3 regions of the Cellulosimicrobium sp. NPDC030954 genome follow, and region 1 is predicted to be linked to each of the others. Evidence: riboswitches for the same ligand, from Rfam matches in the RefSeq annotation. Region 1 holds a riboswitch; each other region holds the start of a gene.
What was found. Region 1 has a riboswitch for thiamine pyrophosphate ahead of ACZ402_RS17525 (TenA family protein). Riboswitches for the same ligand answer to the same signal wherever they lie in the genome.
Positions count from the first base shown of each region.

Region 2: linked by a shared signal. The riboswitch ahead of ACZ402_RS10200 (ECF transporter S component) and the one ahead of ACZ402_RS17525 (TenA family protein) in region 1 are both predicted to bind thiamine pyrophosphate.
Region 3: linked by a shared signal. The riboswitch ahead of ACZ402_RS12480 (thiamine ABC transporter substrate-binding protein) and the one ahead of ACZ402_RS17525 (TenA family protein) in region 1 are both predicted to bind thiamine pyrophosphate.

Region 1 covers NZ_JBVIFN010000011.1:16,203-21,137, reverse strand. Annotated here, with positions in the region: gene ACZ402_RS17550 (NAD(P)/FAD-dependent oxidoreductase) at 1-285, shown strand, start outside; tRNA gene ACZ402_RS17545 (tRNA-Leu) at 429-502, shown strand; gene ACZ402_RS17540 (VOC family protein) at 509-910, opposite strand; gene ACZ402_RS17535 (alpha/beta hydrolase) at 1,026-1,670, opposite strand; gene ACZ402_RS17530 (VOC family protein) at 1,667-2,593, opposite strand; TPP riboswitch at 2,682-2,806, shown strand; gene ACZ402_RS17525 (TenA family protein) at 2,797-3,549, shown strand; gene ACZ402_RS17520 (helix-turn-helix domain-containing protein) at 3,654-4,217, shown strand; gene ACZ402_RS17515 (DUF6882 domain-containing protein) at 4,342-4,935, shown strand, end outside.
Region 2 covers NZ_JBVIFN010000004.1:90,254-95,188, forward strand. Annotated here, with positions in the region: gene ACZ402_RS10185 (peptidoglycan DD-metalloendopeptidase family protein) at 1-416, shown strand, start outside; gene ACZ402_RS10190 (energy-coupling factor transporter transmembrane component T family protein) at 479-1,267, opposite strand; gene ACZ402_RS10195 (ABC transporter ATP-binding protein) at 1,264-3,105, opposite strand; gene ACZ402_RS10200 (ECF transporter S component) at 3,119-3,844, opposite strand; TPP riboswitch at 3,953-4,072, opposite strand; gene ACZ402_RS10205 (hypothetical protein) at 4,160-4,633, shown strand; gene ACZ402_RS10210 (Rv2578c family radical SAM protein) at 4,665-4,935, shown strand, end outside.
Region 3 covers NZ_JBVIFN010000005.1:226,552-231,486, forward strand. Annotated here, with positions in the region: gene ACZ402_RS12470 (ABC transporter permease) at 1-466, opposite strand, end outside; gene ACZ402_RS12475 (ABC transporter ATP-binding protein) at 463-1,353, opposite strand; TPP riboswitch at 1,530-1,634, shown strand; gene ACZ402_RS12480 (thiamine ABC transporter substrate-binding protein) at 1,717-2,817, shown strand; gene ACZ402_RS12485 (ABC transporter permease) at 2,897-4,612, shown strand; gene ACZ402_RS12490 (ABC transporter ATP-binding protein) at 4,612-4,935, shown strand, end outside.

The DNA of each region.
Region 1 (4,935 bases):
CTCGCGTGGCTCATGCACCGCAGCTACCACGTCATGGCGATGCCGACGGGCAACCGCAAGATCCGCATCTTCATCGGCTGGATCGGGCAGTTCCTCCTGGGTCGCGAGCTCGTGTCGCTGGGCTCCCTGCACGACCCGCGCGCGGAGTTCCGCGCCGCGTCGGTGCCGCCCAAGAAGGACGGCGAGCCGGTCAAGCAGACCGCGCAGGGCTCGGCGGCCGCGGCGGAGTCCGGCACGGGCACCGTCGACGCCGACGAGAAGGTCCCGGCCGCCAAGGCGTCCTGACCCCCTGCCGGGCACGGCCCGGCACCCTGCCCGACGCCGAGGGGCGAGCCGCACGAGCGGCTCGCCCCTCGGCGCGTCCCGGGCGGAGCGTCGACCGGCCCGACCGGCCCGGCCGCACCGCGGTCGCGGTAGATTCGGGCCGCGCCCCCATGGCCCAACTGGCAGAGGCGGCCGGCTTAAACCCGGCGTGTTCCGGGTTCGAGTCCCGGTGGGGGCACCGACGTCACGAGAGCCCGGTCGGGCCCTCGGGCTCGGGCGGCGGCGCGGCCTCCTGGCCGAGGACCACGACGGTGCCGTCCGGGTCCTGGACGCGCGCGACGCGCTCGCCCCACGGCTGGTCGGTAGGCGGCTGGAGCACCGGCACTCCGGCCGCGGCGAGGTGCTCGACGGCCCGGTCGCAGTCGTCGACGTACACCCACAGCGCGGTGCGCGCGACGCCGGCGGGCATCGTGCCGTCGTCGAGCCCGATCCCGAGCGGCGAGCCGCCGACGTGCACGCTCACGTACACGGGCGGGCCCTCGTCGGGGAACGCGTACTCGACGGTCCCGCGCAGCAGGTCGCGGTAGAAGACGAGCGACCGCTCCACGTCGGCCACGGAGAGGATCGGGAAGAGGCTGCGGAACATCGGCCTGGCTCCTCGGTGCGCACGGCTGGGTGCTCCCATCGTGCGCGCCCGGCGCCGGGCCCCCGCCCCGGACCTGTTCCGCCCCGCCGTCGGGGTCGGCCGCCCGCGCCTGCGGTCAGGCGGCGGTCCGCCCCAGGGCGTCGTCGAGGAACGCCCGGACCTCGGCGAGCTCGCGCGCGTCGATGCCGTGCGCGAGGCCGGGGTAGACGCGCTCGACGAGCGTCGAGCGGCCGGGCAGCCACGCGGCCGTCCGCTCGATCGCGTGCGGCGCGATGACGCGGTCCTCGGCACCGCGGCCCCAGAACACGGGCGGCCGGGACGCGGCGAGCGCGGCGTCGGCGGGCTGCTCCGCGCCTTGGACGAACCCGCCGAGGACGACGGTCGCCGCCACACGCTCGGGGCGCGTGCGCAGGAGCTGCGTCGCCATGAGCCCGCCCTGGGAGAACCCGACGGGGACGACCTGCCGCTCGGGCCCGAGCTCGGCGTCGACCCAGGCCCAGGCGGCCTCGGTCGCGCGCGCCACGGGCTCCGGGTCGGGGTCGCCCGGCGTGACGATCGGGAACCAGGCGAAGCCGCCGTGGGGGAGGGGGAGCGGGGCGCGCAGCGAGACCCAGGGCGCGCCCAGGTGCGGGCCCAGGCCCGCGAGGTCGTGCTCGTGCGAGCCGAACCCGTGCAGCAGCACGACGACGGGCCCCGCGGTGGTCGGGTCCGCCGGGTCCGCGTCGGACCGGACCGCGACGAGGGTGGACGGGGCGCTCATCGCGCGAGCAGCTCGTCGGTCGTCGTGCCGGGCACGGCCAGCGTGACGCGCGTGCCCCACGGGTCGTGCACGACGACGGAGCGGCCGTCGTCGGCGTGCTGCAGGCCGCGGGCCCGCAGGCGGGCGACGAGCGCGTCGAGGTCGTCGCGGCCGGGGACGGTGACCGCGACGTCGCCGAGCCCGAGGCTCGCGGCGCGCGGGCCGGCGCCGGCGCTGTTCCAGACGTTCATCGCGACGTGGTGGTGGTACCCGCCGGCGGACGCGAACAGGGCGCCGCTGTACTCGGTGACCGTGGCCTCGAACCCGACGGCGTCGACGTAGAAGTCGTGGGCGGTCGCGATGTCGCCGACCTGGAGGTGGACGTGCCCCACGCGACCGGCGAGCGCGGGCCCGGCGTCGAACGTCTCCTGGTCGAGGTGCGTGCGCAGGTACGCGTTCGGGTCCAGGTACTCGGTCGCCATGACGATCTGGCCGCGCTCGCGGACCCACGTCTCGCGGGGGCGGTCGGTGTACAGCTCGACCCCGTTCCCCTCGGGGTCGGTGAAGTAGAACGCCTCGCTGACGAGGTGGTCGCTCGACCCGACGAACGCCCCGCGACGGTCCTGCGCGGCCCGGTAGACGGTCGCGGCGAGGCTCGCCGCGTCGTCGAACAGGAACGCGGTGTGGAACAGGCCGGCCTGACGCCGGTCGACGGCGGGCAGGCCGGGCGTGTGCACGAGCCGCAGCATGGGCGTCGTGCCGCGGCCGAGGACGCGGTGCACCTCGGTGCCGCGCGAGCGCTCCTCGAGCGGGGCCAGCGCGAACGCGCCCGTGTAGTAGGACGTCATCTGCTCGAGGTCGCCGACGCGCAGCGTGACGGCGTCCATGCTCGTGGACGGGGACAGGAGGCGGTCGGTCGCCGCGCCCGGGGTGCTCGTGGTCATGTCTGCTCCAACTTGTTGTTGCTACAACTATATTCCACACGTCGCCGGACGCTCCCGGCGCGGGCCGCGCTTCCTTGCTAGGGTCGCGGCGAACCACGCGGGGCGTCCCGCCCGGGCAGCCGGGCCGAGGGACTGAGACGAGCGGTACGGCCGCCCGGACCCGTCGAACCTGATCTCGCTAGCACGAGCGGAGGAACGTGGGCATGACGACGCCTGCTGCCATCACCCTGAACCCTGTCCTCGCGGACGACCCGACCGCACTCGTCCGGCCGGGGGAGACCGGCTTCACGGTCGACCTCGCGCGCCGGTACGCGCACCTCTTCGACGAGTTCTACGACCACCCGTTCCTCGCCGGGCTGCGCGACGGGTCGGTCGAGCCGGCCGCGGTGCGGCACTACGTCGGCCAGGACCACCAGTACCTCACGGCGTACCTGCGCTGCTACGGGCTCGGCATGGCGCTCGCGCCGGACCGTGACTGGGCCGCGTACTTCCACGAGAAGGCCGGGTTCCTGCTCGACGACGAGTCGCACGCGCACCACGCGATGTGCGACTTCCTCGGCGTGACGTACGAGGAGGCGCAGACGAACCGCCTCGCCCCGAGCGCGCAGGCGTACGTCGACCACATGCTCGCCGCGGGCCGCGACTCCCTCGGCGTGCTGCTCGCCGCGCTCCTGCCGTGCCCGTGGACCTACATCTGGTCGGCGCGGCGGTTCTGGCTCGCCGAGCGCGAGACGACGCCCGGCGCGATCGCGGACGACCACCCGCTCGCGGGCTGGTGGGAGTTCTACGCCGCCGAGCGCACCGAGGGGGTCCTGGCCGACCTGCGCGAGCGTCTCGACGCGCTCGCCGCCGACGCGGGCGAGGCGGAGCGCGCCCGCATGGAGCGCGCGTTCGAGCTGAGCTGCCGGCACGAGATCCGGTTCTGGCAGATGGCGTGGTCGCTCGAGCGCTGGTGACGTCCCTCCCGGACCGGTGAGGCCCGACGTCGGGCCTTACGCCAGCAGCAGATCCTCGCCCGGGTGCCTCGGCACCCGGGCGAGGGCGCGGGTAGCGTGACCGCATGGACACGACGAGCGCGGTGCCGGGCCCGGTGCCGATCGCAGTGCCGAGACCGGCGCCGGACCCGGTGCCGAGAGCGGTGCCGGACGCAGTGCCGGACGCGGTGCCGGACGCGGTCCCGGCGAGCCCCCGGTCCCGGAAGGGCGGGCGGCCGGAGCCGCTCCTGCGGCACGTCATCGGCGGGATCCTCCGGCGGGCCCGGCTCGGGCAGGGGCGGACGCTCGTGGACGTCGCGGCTGCCGCACGGGTCTCGACCGCCTACCTGTCCGAGGTGGAGCGCGGCCGCAAGGAGGCGTCGTCCGAGGTCCTGGCCGCCGTCTGCGGCGCCCTCGGCCTGCGCCTCGTGGACCTCGTGGCCCGCACGGGCGAAGAGCTGCGCCCCGTCGCCCCGGTGCGCGTGCTCTCCTCCGTCCGGGAGCGCGGTGCGCCCTCCGCGCCCCGGCACCCCGCACCCGCCGGCGAGCCCGTGCGCGACCTCCCGGTCGCGCGCACCACGCTCGCGAGCCCGGCGCTCGCGGCGCGGCCGACCCCGCGCGCCGCCGACGTCCTGCTCCTCGCGGCCTGAGCCCCGCGGGGCCCGCCGCACCGGCTGACGCGCGGCCGGCGCCGGGCCGGCACCTGGCCGGCTCCTGGGCGGCACCGCGTGTCGCGCCCCGGCGCGGCGAGGCGGGCGCCGCTACCGTCGAGGGATGACGGAGCCGCAGACCGCGCACGGCACGGCAGAGCAGACCGCCCCGGCCCTCCAGGAGCTCGTCGACGACGCCGCGTTCCTCTCGCACGAGCACCAGCTCCACCTCGTGGACCGCCACGGCGACGACGCGTGGGGCGCCGAGATGGCCACGGGGACGTTCACCTTCACCGCGCCGGACGGCGGGACGACGACGTGCCGGCTCCAGTTCCTCGGCACGGCCGCGCCCGGCCCCGGGAGCTGGATGTGGGCGTGGAACAACGTCAACGACTTCCCCGAGGACGTGCTGCGCGCGGCCGAGAAGACCCGCGAGACCGGTCTGCGCGAGGCGACCGACGCGGAGCTGCCGCTCGCCGACGACCTCCCGTACCGGCTCGCGCTCGCGGCGAAGGCCGTCACCGGTTCCTGGACCCACTACAGCGGTCCCGTCGGTGGCGGGACGCGCGCGTGGTTCCTCCTCGACGCCGACGACCTCGCGCTGCCCGCTCCGAGCGTGCCGCGCGTCGTGCGGGTGCTGAGCGAGGGTCTGCTGTCCGTCACGGTCGTCGACCACCGGCGGGCGGTCGCGTCGTACGCGGCCGCGCGCGGCCTCGGG
Region 2 (4,935 bases), on a different contig from region 1:
CGCACGACGGCGAGCCCGACCACGAGGCCCGGCGCTCGCCGTTCGCGCTGCTCGGGTACGCGCTCACGCAGGCGTCCCGGGCGCGTGCCGGCCGCGCGGCGCTCGCGGGGAACCACGTGGTGGTCGCGCTCGACGTCCCGGGCGTGTTCGTGGTCCTGGCCCACCTGCGTCGGGGGTCGGTCGAGGTGCGCCCCGGGCAGCGGGTGACGACGGGCGACGTGGTGGGTCGGTGCGGGAACTCGGGGAACTCGACGCAGCCGCACGTGCACGTGCAGGCCATGGACGGTCCCGACGCGCACGCCGCGCGGGGCGTGCCGCTCGCGTTCCGCGCCTACCGCGAGCACGGGCGCGACGCGGGCGTCCGCGGCGTCGCGCTCGGGGTCCCGGGCGAGGGAACGGTCGTCGAGCCCGTGTGAGGCGGCTCGGCCGGTAGGTCGGCCCGGCGGGCTTGCCCGGGCGCGTCGACGGCGGTGTCGCCTCACGCGGTGAGCGCGCCGATCCCGGTCACCCACCCCCCGAGGACGCCCGCCGCGACCACCGCGCCGGCGACGGCCAGGACGGCGCCCGCCGCGACGACGTCGGGCACGCCGAGCGGGACGGGCCGCGAGGACGTCCGGGGGCCGCAGCCCAGCCCGCGCGACTCGAGCGCGACCGTCAGCCGCTCGGACCGGCGCACCGCCCCGACGAGCAGCGCGAAGGCGGCCGCGCCGAGCGACCGTGGCGACCGGGGGAGCCGGCCCGGCCGGCGCCGGGGGTCGCGGACCGCCTGGGCGCAGCGGATCGTGTGCCACGCGTCGGGGAGCTCGACGAGGAGCCGGTGCGCGGCGAGCACCGCGAACGTCCAGGTCGCGGGCAGGCGCGCGTGCTGGTGCAGGCTCGTCATGAGGCGCACGGGGTCGGTCGTCAGGACGAGCGCGAGGGACAGCGCGCCGACGAGCAGCGTGCGCAGCGCGAGCGCCGCGCCGATGGTCAGGCCGTCCGCGCCGACGGTGAACGGACCCAGCGGGACCGCGGCGCCCCCGGGCCGGGTGACGACGTTGACCACCAGGAGGCTCGTCGCGAACACCACGAACGGGACGTGGGCGAGCGCGAGGGTCCGGACGGGAACGCGTCCGAGCGTCAGCAGCGCGGCGACCGTGAGCACCCAGCCGGTCGCGGGCGTGACCGGGTCGGTGACGAGCAGCGCGGCCGTCGAGACGACGAGCACCGTCGCGAGCTTGACCGTCGGGTTCCACCGTTCGAGGGCCGTCGGGCGGTGACCGGTCACGGGGCGACCTCCGCGGCGACCGCGGCCGTGGGCGCGGGGAGTCTCGCGGTCCCGGGATCGGCGCCCGGCACGACGTCGCGCACGACGTCGTGCCGGGTGTCGCACGCGGCGTCGAGCGCACGGACGAGCGCGCCCGGGTCGAGGCCGCGACCGCGGCCCACGCGTGCCCACCAGTCGAGCAGCGGGGACCGGCGCAGGCCCGCGAGCGCGCACAGCGCGTCGTCGGCGAGGACCGTCGACGGCTCGGCGACCGTCGCGAGGGTGCCGCCGACGACCACGGCGACCCGGTCGGCGACCGCCGCGACGAGCGAGAGGTCGTGCGAGACGACGACCACCGCACCGCCCGCGTCGGCGCGCTCCCGCAGGACGCGGGCGACCGCGGCGGCCTGGGCCCGGTCCAGCCCGAACGTGGGCTCGTCGGCGAGGAGGACCGGCGGGTCCAGGACGGTCGCTGTCGCCAGGGACAGGCGCCGCTGCTCGCCGCCCGAGAGCCGGTACGGGTTCGCGTCGGCGAGGCGCGCGAGCCCGAACGCGGCGAGCTCCCGGTCGACGCGCGCGTCGACGTCGTCGAGGCGGGCGAGCCGCGCCGACCAGGCGACCTCCTCGCGCACCGTGCGGGCGACGAGCTGGTGCTCGGGGTCCTGGAACACCATCGCGACGGGCTCGCCGGTCGCGGTCGCGACCTCGCCCGTGGTGCGCTCGAGCCCGGCCATGCCGCGCAGGAGCGTCGACTTGCCGCCCCCGTTGGGCCCGACGACGGCGAGCACCTCGCCCGCGCGGACGTCGAGGTCCACGTCGCGCACGACGTCCGGGCCGCCGTGCCGGGACCGCCCCGCGCGGAGTCCGCCCCGATGGACGGCGAGGCCGCGGGCCCGGAGCGCCACGGGGCGCGCCGCGCCGGCCGGGGTCACGGCCGGGTCGGTGGTGGGGCGCGCGGGCGAGGACCGCGCGAGGTCGGCCAGCCAGTCGTCGGCCTCGGGGGAGCCGAGCGGCCCCGGGGCGCCCGCCTGCTCGAGGCGGACGGCGAGGGGCAGCCAGCACCCCAGCCCGGCGAGGTCGTGCGCGTGCTCGCGCAGGACGCGGTCGGTGGGGCCGTGCGCGACGACCCTGCCGTCGCGCCCGAGCACCAGGGTCGCGTCCGGCAGCGTGCCCAGGTCGTCCAGGCGGTGCTCGACGAGCACGACCGAGCGGTGCCGCGGCGCGGCGTCGTGACCGTCCCCGGGTCCGGGTCGGCGCGCGAGGCGGGCGACGAGGGCCCCGACGTCGTGGGCGGCGGCGGGGTCCAGCAGCGCGGTGGGCTCGTCGAGGACGAGGAGCTCCGGCTCGGCGACGAGCGCCGCGGCGACCGCGACGCGCTGGGCCTCGCCGCCCGACAGCGCGTGGGTCGGGCGGTCGTGCAGGTGCGCGGCGCCGACGGCGGTGAGCGCCGCGGTCGCGCGGGCGTCCATGCTGCGGGGGTCGGCACCGCGGTTCTCGAGCGCGAACCGCAGCTCCTCGTCCACTCGCGCCAGGCAGAGCTGGTCGCCGGGCCGCTGCTGGACGAGGCCGACGCGGGCGGCGAGCGCGGGCGGAGGCACCTCGCGCGGGTCGGCGCCGGTCACGCGGAGGCCGCCCAGGACGGCGCCCGGGAGGGTGTGCGGGACGACGCCGACGAGCGCGCGCAGGAAGGTCGACTTCCCGCACCCGGAGGGGCCGAGGACCAGCAGGCTCGTCCCGGCCGGGACGGTGACGTCGACGCCGTCGAGCACCCGGGTGCCGTGGTGCCCGAGGTGCACGGTCACGTCGGCGGCTGTGACAGCGTCGGGAACGTCGCGCGCGTGCGCGGTCACGTCAGCCACGTGCGCGGTCGCCTCACCCACGGCGGGCCGCGCCGATCGCGAACGCGTCGAGGGCGCCCGTGCGGGCGAGCGAGTCGCCGAGGAGGCGGGCCGCGAGGCCGCACAGCACGATGCACGACACGACCTGGATCCCGAGCCGGAGCATCGCGTAGTCCTGACCGAGCCAGCCGAAGCGCACGGCGTTGAACGCGAACGTGACGAGCGCGGCGCTCACGCCCGACGCGACGAACACCCACCAGCCGAACCGGCGGTAGCGCGTGAGCGCGAACGGCAGCTCGGCGCCGACGCCCTGGACCAGGCCCACGACGAGCAGCAGCGGCCCCGCGGGGGAGGCGAGGAAGACGACCTCGACGAGCGCGGCGAGGGTCTCGGCGAGGATGCCGACCCCCGGCTTGCGCACGATGTACGTGGCCAGGGGGCCGACGACGATCCACGCGCCCGCGAGGACGTTCGCGGCGAGGTCCGCGAGGGGGCCCATCGCGAGCTGGAGCGGGGCCCAGAGCTGGACGAACGCCCAGTACACGAACCCGAAGACGACGCCGAGGACGGCGATCAGCACCGTCTCGTGCAGCGTCAGCCCGCGACGTGGCGCGGGGCGCCCGGTCGGGCGGACCGCGGGACCGGGCGCCCCGCCGCCCGACACGCCGGGCGACACGCCGGCCGACCCGGCGGGCGGCTGGTCGGTGGGTACGGCGGCGCTCCGGGTCGCCTGCTGCGGGGTGGTGCGGGGCTCGGCCATGCGGGTTCCCTCCGTCGGGCCCCCGGGGCGAGGGGTGCACGACGGCGCGCCACCGCCGGGCCCGCGCGCACGGCACGGCGCGGGCGCGCGGGCACGAGCGCGCAGGGGACGGTGACGTCGGCCCTGCTCCCTTCGCTGGTACGAACCAGATCAGGTTCCACGGGTCTGCAGGAGGGACGGGTGTCCGGCCTGCACTCTCAGCGCTCGTGCGCTCCCCGGGGGCGTTCGGCCCGACCCTAGGCCCTCGGCGCGGCCCGGACAATCCCGGCGTCTCAGCCAGCGGGACGGGCCGTCGGGGCATGAGAGCGTGGCGGCATGACCACGGACAACGACCCTGCGGCGGTCGCCGAGCTCGACCGCCTCGACGAGGCCGTCCGGTCGGCGCCCGCCGGAGACACGACGGCGCAGATCGACCTCTGGCGGCAGGCGGCCCGGCTCGACACCTGGTTCTTCATCGCGCGCGGCCCCGAGGACCGGCCCCGCCCGTACGCGGTGGCCGCCGCCCAGGGGCCGATGATCTGCCTCTACAGCAGCGCCGGCCGCGCGAAGGAGGCCGCGCTGGCCCTCGGGCTCGCCGCAGAGGGCGACGCCGTGCCGCTCCTCGCGGTCCCGGTGCCGGCCGCGATCGACTACCTCGCCTCCTTCGGTGCGGCCGGCGTCGTCGGGGTGACGCTGGACCACCCGCGGATCGGGCACCACGTGCCGCTCGCGAACCTTTCCCTGCTCAAGGCGTGGGTCGCCGGGGACGCGGGGGTAGGCGTCGGGCGGGCGGCCGTCCCCGGGGCTTGACGTCGAATCGAACACCTGTTCGAATGTGCGGGTGAGGTGGGACGGACAGGCGCTCGGCGCGGACGACGGCGCTCTCCCGGGGCTGGAGCGGGCGGGCCTCGTGCGCAGCGTGCGCACGCCCGAGTTCGCGGGCATCACGTTCCACGAGGTGACGGCCAAGAGCGCGCTGTCGAAGGTCCCGGCGATGTCGCGCATGCCGTTCCGCTGGACGGTCAACCCGTACCGCGGCTGCAGCCACGCCTGCTCCTACTGCCTCGCGCCGTCGACGCCGGTGCTGCTCGCCGACGGCACGCAGCGGCCGA
Region 3 (4,935 bases), on a different contig from region 1:
CGGACTCGAGCGCGACCTCGGCGCCGTCCTCCGGCGCGCGGCCGTCGACCACGCGCGGCCCGGGGTCGCGCGGGTCGTACCCGATCGCCATGCTCGGCGCCTGGGTGCTCAGCACCGCGGTGCCGTCGGCGCCCACCAGGACGGCGGGGCCGCTCACCTCCGCGAGCGCGAGGTCGACGTCGTCCCGCGCGTCGAGCGTGCCGGCCAGGTCCGCCGGGACGAGGCTCCGTGCGCCGCCGAGCTGCGCGGACGACGACTCGAGCGCGGACCCGGCGGTGGTGGCGCCGCGCACGTACGCGTCCGCCTGGATCGACGACGCGACGATGCCGTCGAACGTCGAGGCGAGCATCGCACGGAGCGCGAACGTGCCGGTGACGAACGCGACGCCGATCGTCACCGCGAGCACGGACAGCACGAGCTGTGCGCCGTGCGCGCGCACGCCGCGCAGCGCGATCCGGCCCATCATCGGACGGCCGCCGGTTCGTGGGTGACCGGTGCGGCGTGCGCGCCCGCCGACGCCGCCGGCGTGAGGGCGCCGAGCGTGTCGAGGACGGCCTGCGGCGTCGGGTCGCGCAGCTCGGTCACGAGGCGCCCGTCCGCGAGGAACAGCACGCGGTGCGCGTACGACGCCGCCGTCGGGTCGTGCGTGACCATGGCGACGGACTGGCCGAGGTCGTCCACCGAGGCGCGCAGGAAGCCGAGCACCTCCGCGGCGGCGCGCGAGTCGAGGTTGCCGGTCGGCTCGTCCGCGAACACGACCGCCGGCCGGGACACGAGCGCCCGCGCGCACGCGACGCGCTGCTGCTGCCCGCCCGAGAGCTCCGCCGGGCGGTGCCCGAGCCGCGGGCGCAGGCCGACGGCGTCGACGACGCGGTCGAACCACGCCCGGTCCACGGGCCGGCGCGCGACGGCGAGCGGGAGCACGATGTTCTCCTCCGCCGTGAGCGTCGGCACGAGGTTGAACGACTGGAAGACGAACCCGATGCGCGTGCGTCGCAGCCGCGTCAGCCGTCGCTCGCTCATCGCCGAGACCGTCTCGCCGTCCACGACGACGGTCCCCGCCGTGGGGGAGTCCAGCCCGGCGAGGCAGTGCATGAGGGTCGACTTGCCCGACCCGGACGGGCCCATGATCGCCGTGAGGCGTCCGCGTTCGAGGTCGACGTCGACGCCGTCCAGGGCGCGGACCGCGGCCTCGCCGCGCCCGTAGGTCTTCACGAGCCCCCGTGCGGTGGCGATCACGGGCCGCTCCGGCGTGGTCCCGGCGGCTCCCGCGGCGTTCTCGGCGTTCTCGGCGTTCTCGGTGGACGTCGCGACGGTCGTCGTCGCACCCGTCATCCCAGGTCTGCTGCTCATCGGTCCTTCCCCTCCTGCGTCGTCGGCCGGGGGCCCCGGTCCGGTCGTCTCGACCCTCCCGCGGGGGTGCGCCCCCGGGCATCGGGGACCGGCCCGGACCCCTCCCTGGTCGGTGCGGCGCCGCTCTCAGGGTTCTCTCAGGGGGATTCCCCAGGGGCGGCCCGGTGTAGGCTCGACGTGAACGACAGGGGAGCTCCTGGAGGAGCTGAGAGTGCGGACCACCGCAGACCCTCGAACCTGATCCGGTTAGCACCGGTGGAGGAAGTCGGGAATCTCGATCACCTGCTCGTGCGGTCTCCCGCGCTCGCCGGAGCACGGGTCGCACGGGTCGGTGGACCCCTCCTGAACGTCCTGGGAGGACACATGCAGCGCACGACCGCCCGCACCCGCCGGAGCACCCTCGTCACGGGCGCGGGCACGACCCTCGCCCTCCTCGCGCTCGCCGCGTGCGGCAGCGGCGACGACGCGACGTCAGGCTCGGGAGGCGACGACGCGTCGTCGGGCGCCGGGGGCACGGTCACCCTGGTCACCCACGACTCCTTCGCCGTGAGCGACGAGGTGCTCGCCGCGTTCGAGGAGGAGAGCGGGCTCACCGTGGAGCAGGTCGCGCCGGGCGACGGCGGCGCGCTCGTCAACCAGCTGATCCTCACCAAGGACTCGCCGCTGGGCGACGTCGTGTTCGGGATCGACAACACGTTCGCCTCGCGCGCGATCGACGAGGGCGTGCTCGCGCCCTACACGCCGGACGGACTGTCCGACTCCGCGGCGCAGTACGCGGTGGGGGACGGGGGAGAGCTGACGCCCGTCGACCTCGGCGACGTCTGCGTCAACGTCGACCACACCTGGTTCGCCGACGCGGGCATCCCCGAGCCGGTGTCGCTCGAGGACCTCGCGAAGCCGGAGTACGAGGACCTCCTCGTCGTGACCAACCCGGCGACGTCGTCGCCCGGCCTCGCGTTCCTCCTCGCGACCGTCGGCGCGTTCGGCGAGGACGGCTGGGAGGACTACTGGGCCGACCTGCGCGCCAACGGCGTGAAGGTCGTCGACGGCTGGTCCGACGCGTACTACGTCGACTTCTCCGGCTCCGAGGGCGCCGGGCCGCGCCCGCTCGTGCTGTCGTACTCGACGTCGCCCGCGTTCACGCTCACCGAGGACGGCTCCGAGTCGACCACGGGTGCGCTGCTCGACACGTGCTTCCGCCAGGTCGAGTACGCGGGCGTGCTCGCGAACGCGAAGAACCCCGAGGGCGCGCAGCAGCTCGTGGACTTCCTCGTGAGCGAGGCGTTCCAGGCCGACGTGCCCGGCCAGATGTACATGTACCCCGCCGACGACTCCGTCGCGCTCCCCGACGGCTGGGCCGAGTTCGCCCCGCTCGCCGACGAGCCCTTCGAGGTCGCGCCCGCCGACATCTCGGCGCACCGTGACGAGTGGATCAAGGCATGGACGGCCACGGTCGTCGACTGACCCGCGTCTCCGGTCCGCCGGCGGGCATGACCAGGGCTTTACCTCGCGAGGTAGAGCCCTGGTCCGCCGAGGTAGAGCCGTGGTGAGGGGCCGCGCGGTCCGGCGGGGCAGCGTCGGGCGCGGGGTGCTGTGGGGGATCGCGGCGGCGGTGCCGCTGCTGTTCCTCGGGGTGTTCTTCGCGTGGCCGGTCGTCACGCTCGTGGCGCGCGGGTTCGTCGGGGACGACGGCGGGCTCGACCTGTCGGGGTTCGCGGAGGTCTTCTCCCAGCCGCGGACGTGGCGGATCCTCGGGCTGACGCTGTGGCAGGCCGTGCTCGGCACGGCGTTCTCCGTGCTGCTCGGCGTGCCCGGGGCGTACGTGCTGTACCGGTGCCGGTTCCCCGGGCGACGGGTCGTGCGCGCGCTCGTCACGGTGCCGTTCGTGCTGCCGACCGTCGTCGTGGGCGTCGCGTTCCGGTCGCTGCTCGTGCAGGGCGGCCCGCTCGGGTTCCTGCGGCTCGACGAGACGTTCGCGGCGATCGTCGTCGCGCTCGTGTTCTTCAACTACTCGGTCGTCGTGCGCACGGTCGGCGGGCTGTGGGAGCACCTCGACCCGCGCGCCGAGCAGGCCGCCCGGGCGCTCGGCGCGACGCCGTGGCGCGCGTTCCGCACCGTGACCCTCCCGGCGTTGACTCCCGCGATCGCGAGCGCCGCGTCGATCGTGTTCCTCTTCTGCGCGACGGCGTTCGGCGTCGTGCTCGTGCTCGGCGGCATCCGCTACGGGACCATCGAGACGGAGATCTGGATCCAGACCACCCAGTTCCTCGACCTGCGCACCGCGGCGGTGCTGTCCGTCGTGCAGCTCGTCGTCGTCGCGGCGGCGCTCACCGTCGCGAACCGCACGCGGGCGCGGCGCGAGCGAGCCCTGAACCTCTCGTCCTCCACGTCGTCCGCGCACCCGCTGCGGCTGTGGCGCGACGGCCGCCCGACGGGCGACCTCGCCCCGGCGGCGCTCACGGCGGCCGTGGTCGTCGTGCTCGTCGGCCTGCCGCTCGGCACGCTCGTCGTGCGCTCGTTCCGCGTCCCGGGCGGCGGCTGGGGCCTCGACAACTACGCGAACCTCGGCACGACGGGCGGGCGCAACGCGCTGTCCGTCACCGTGTGGGAGGCGGCCGGGAACTCGCTGCGCACCGCCGCGCTCGCGACCCTGCTCGCCGTCGTGATCGGCGGCCTCGTGGCGCTCGTCGTGTCCCGGCGCCCGCGCTCGCGCGGCGGTCGGCGCGCGATCTCGGTGCTCGACTCGGTGTTCATGCTCCCGCTCGGGGTCTCCGCGGTGACCGTCGGCTTCGGCTTCCTCCTCACGCTCGACCGGCCGCTCGGCCTCGACGTCGACCTGCGCACGTCGGGACTCCTCGTGCCGATCGCGCAGGCGGTCGTCGCGATCCCGCTCGTCGTGCGCACGGTCCTGCCGACGCTGCGCGCGATCGACCCGCGCCTGCGCGAGGCCGCCGCGACGCTCGGCGCCGCCCCCGGGCGCGTGTTCCGCACGGTCGACGGGCCGATCGCCGCCCGCTCGCTCGGCCTCGCCGTCGGGTTCGCGTTCGCGGTCTCGCTCGGGGAGTTCGGCGCGACGTCGTTCCTCGCCCGCCCCGACAGCGCCACCCTGCCGGTCGTGATCTTCCGGCTCATCGGGCGTCCGGGCGCCGAGAACTACGGCATGGCGCTCGCGGCGAGCGTCGTGCTCGCGCTGCTCACCGCGACCGTGATGCTGCTCGCCGAGCGGTTGCGCGGCGACCGACCCGGAGGAGAGTTCTGATGGTGCAGACCGACCCCGCCCCCGCGCGCGCGGGCACGCCGGAGCCGTCGCGCCCCGACGCCGTGCCCGATCCCGCGCCCGGGGAGGGCGCCGGGCTCGCGGTGCGCGACGTCGTCGTGCGCTACGGCGCGCGCGGCACCGGGGGAGCGCGCACGGACCCCGGCACGACGGCGGTCGCAGGCGTCACGCTCGACGTCGCGCCCGGCGAGGTGCTCGCCCTGCTCGGGCCGAGCGGGTGCGGCAAGTCGAGCCTGCTGCGCGCGGTCGCGGGGCTCGAGCCGGTCGCGTCGGGGTCCGTGGCGTGGGACGGCCGCGACCTCACG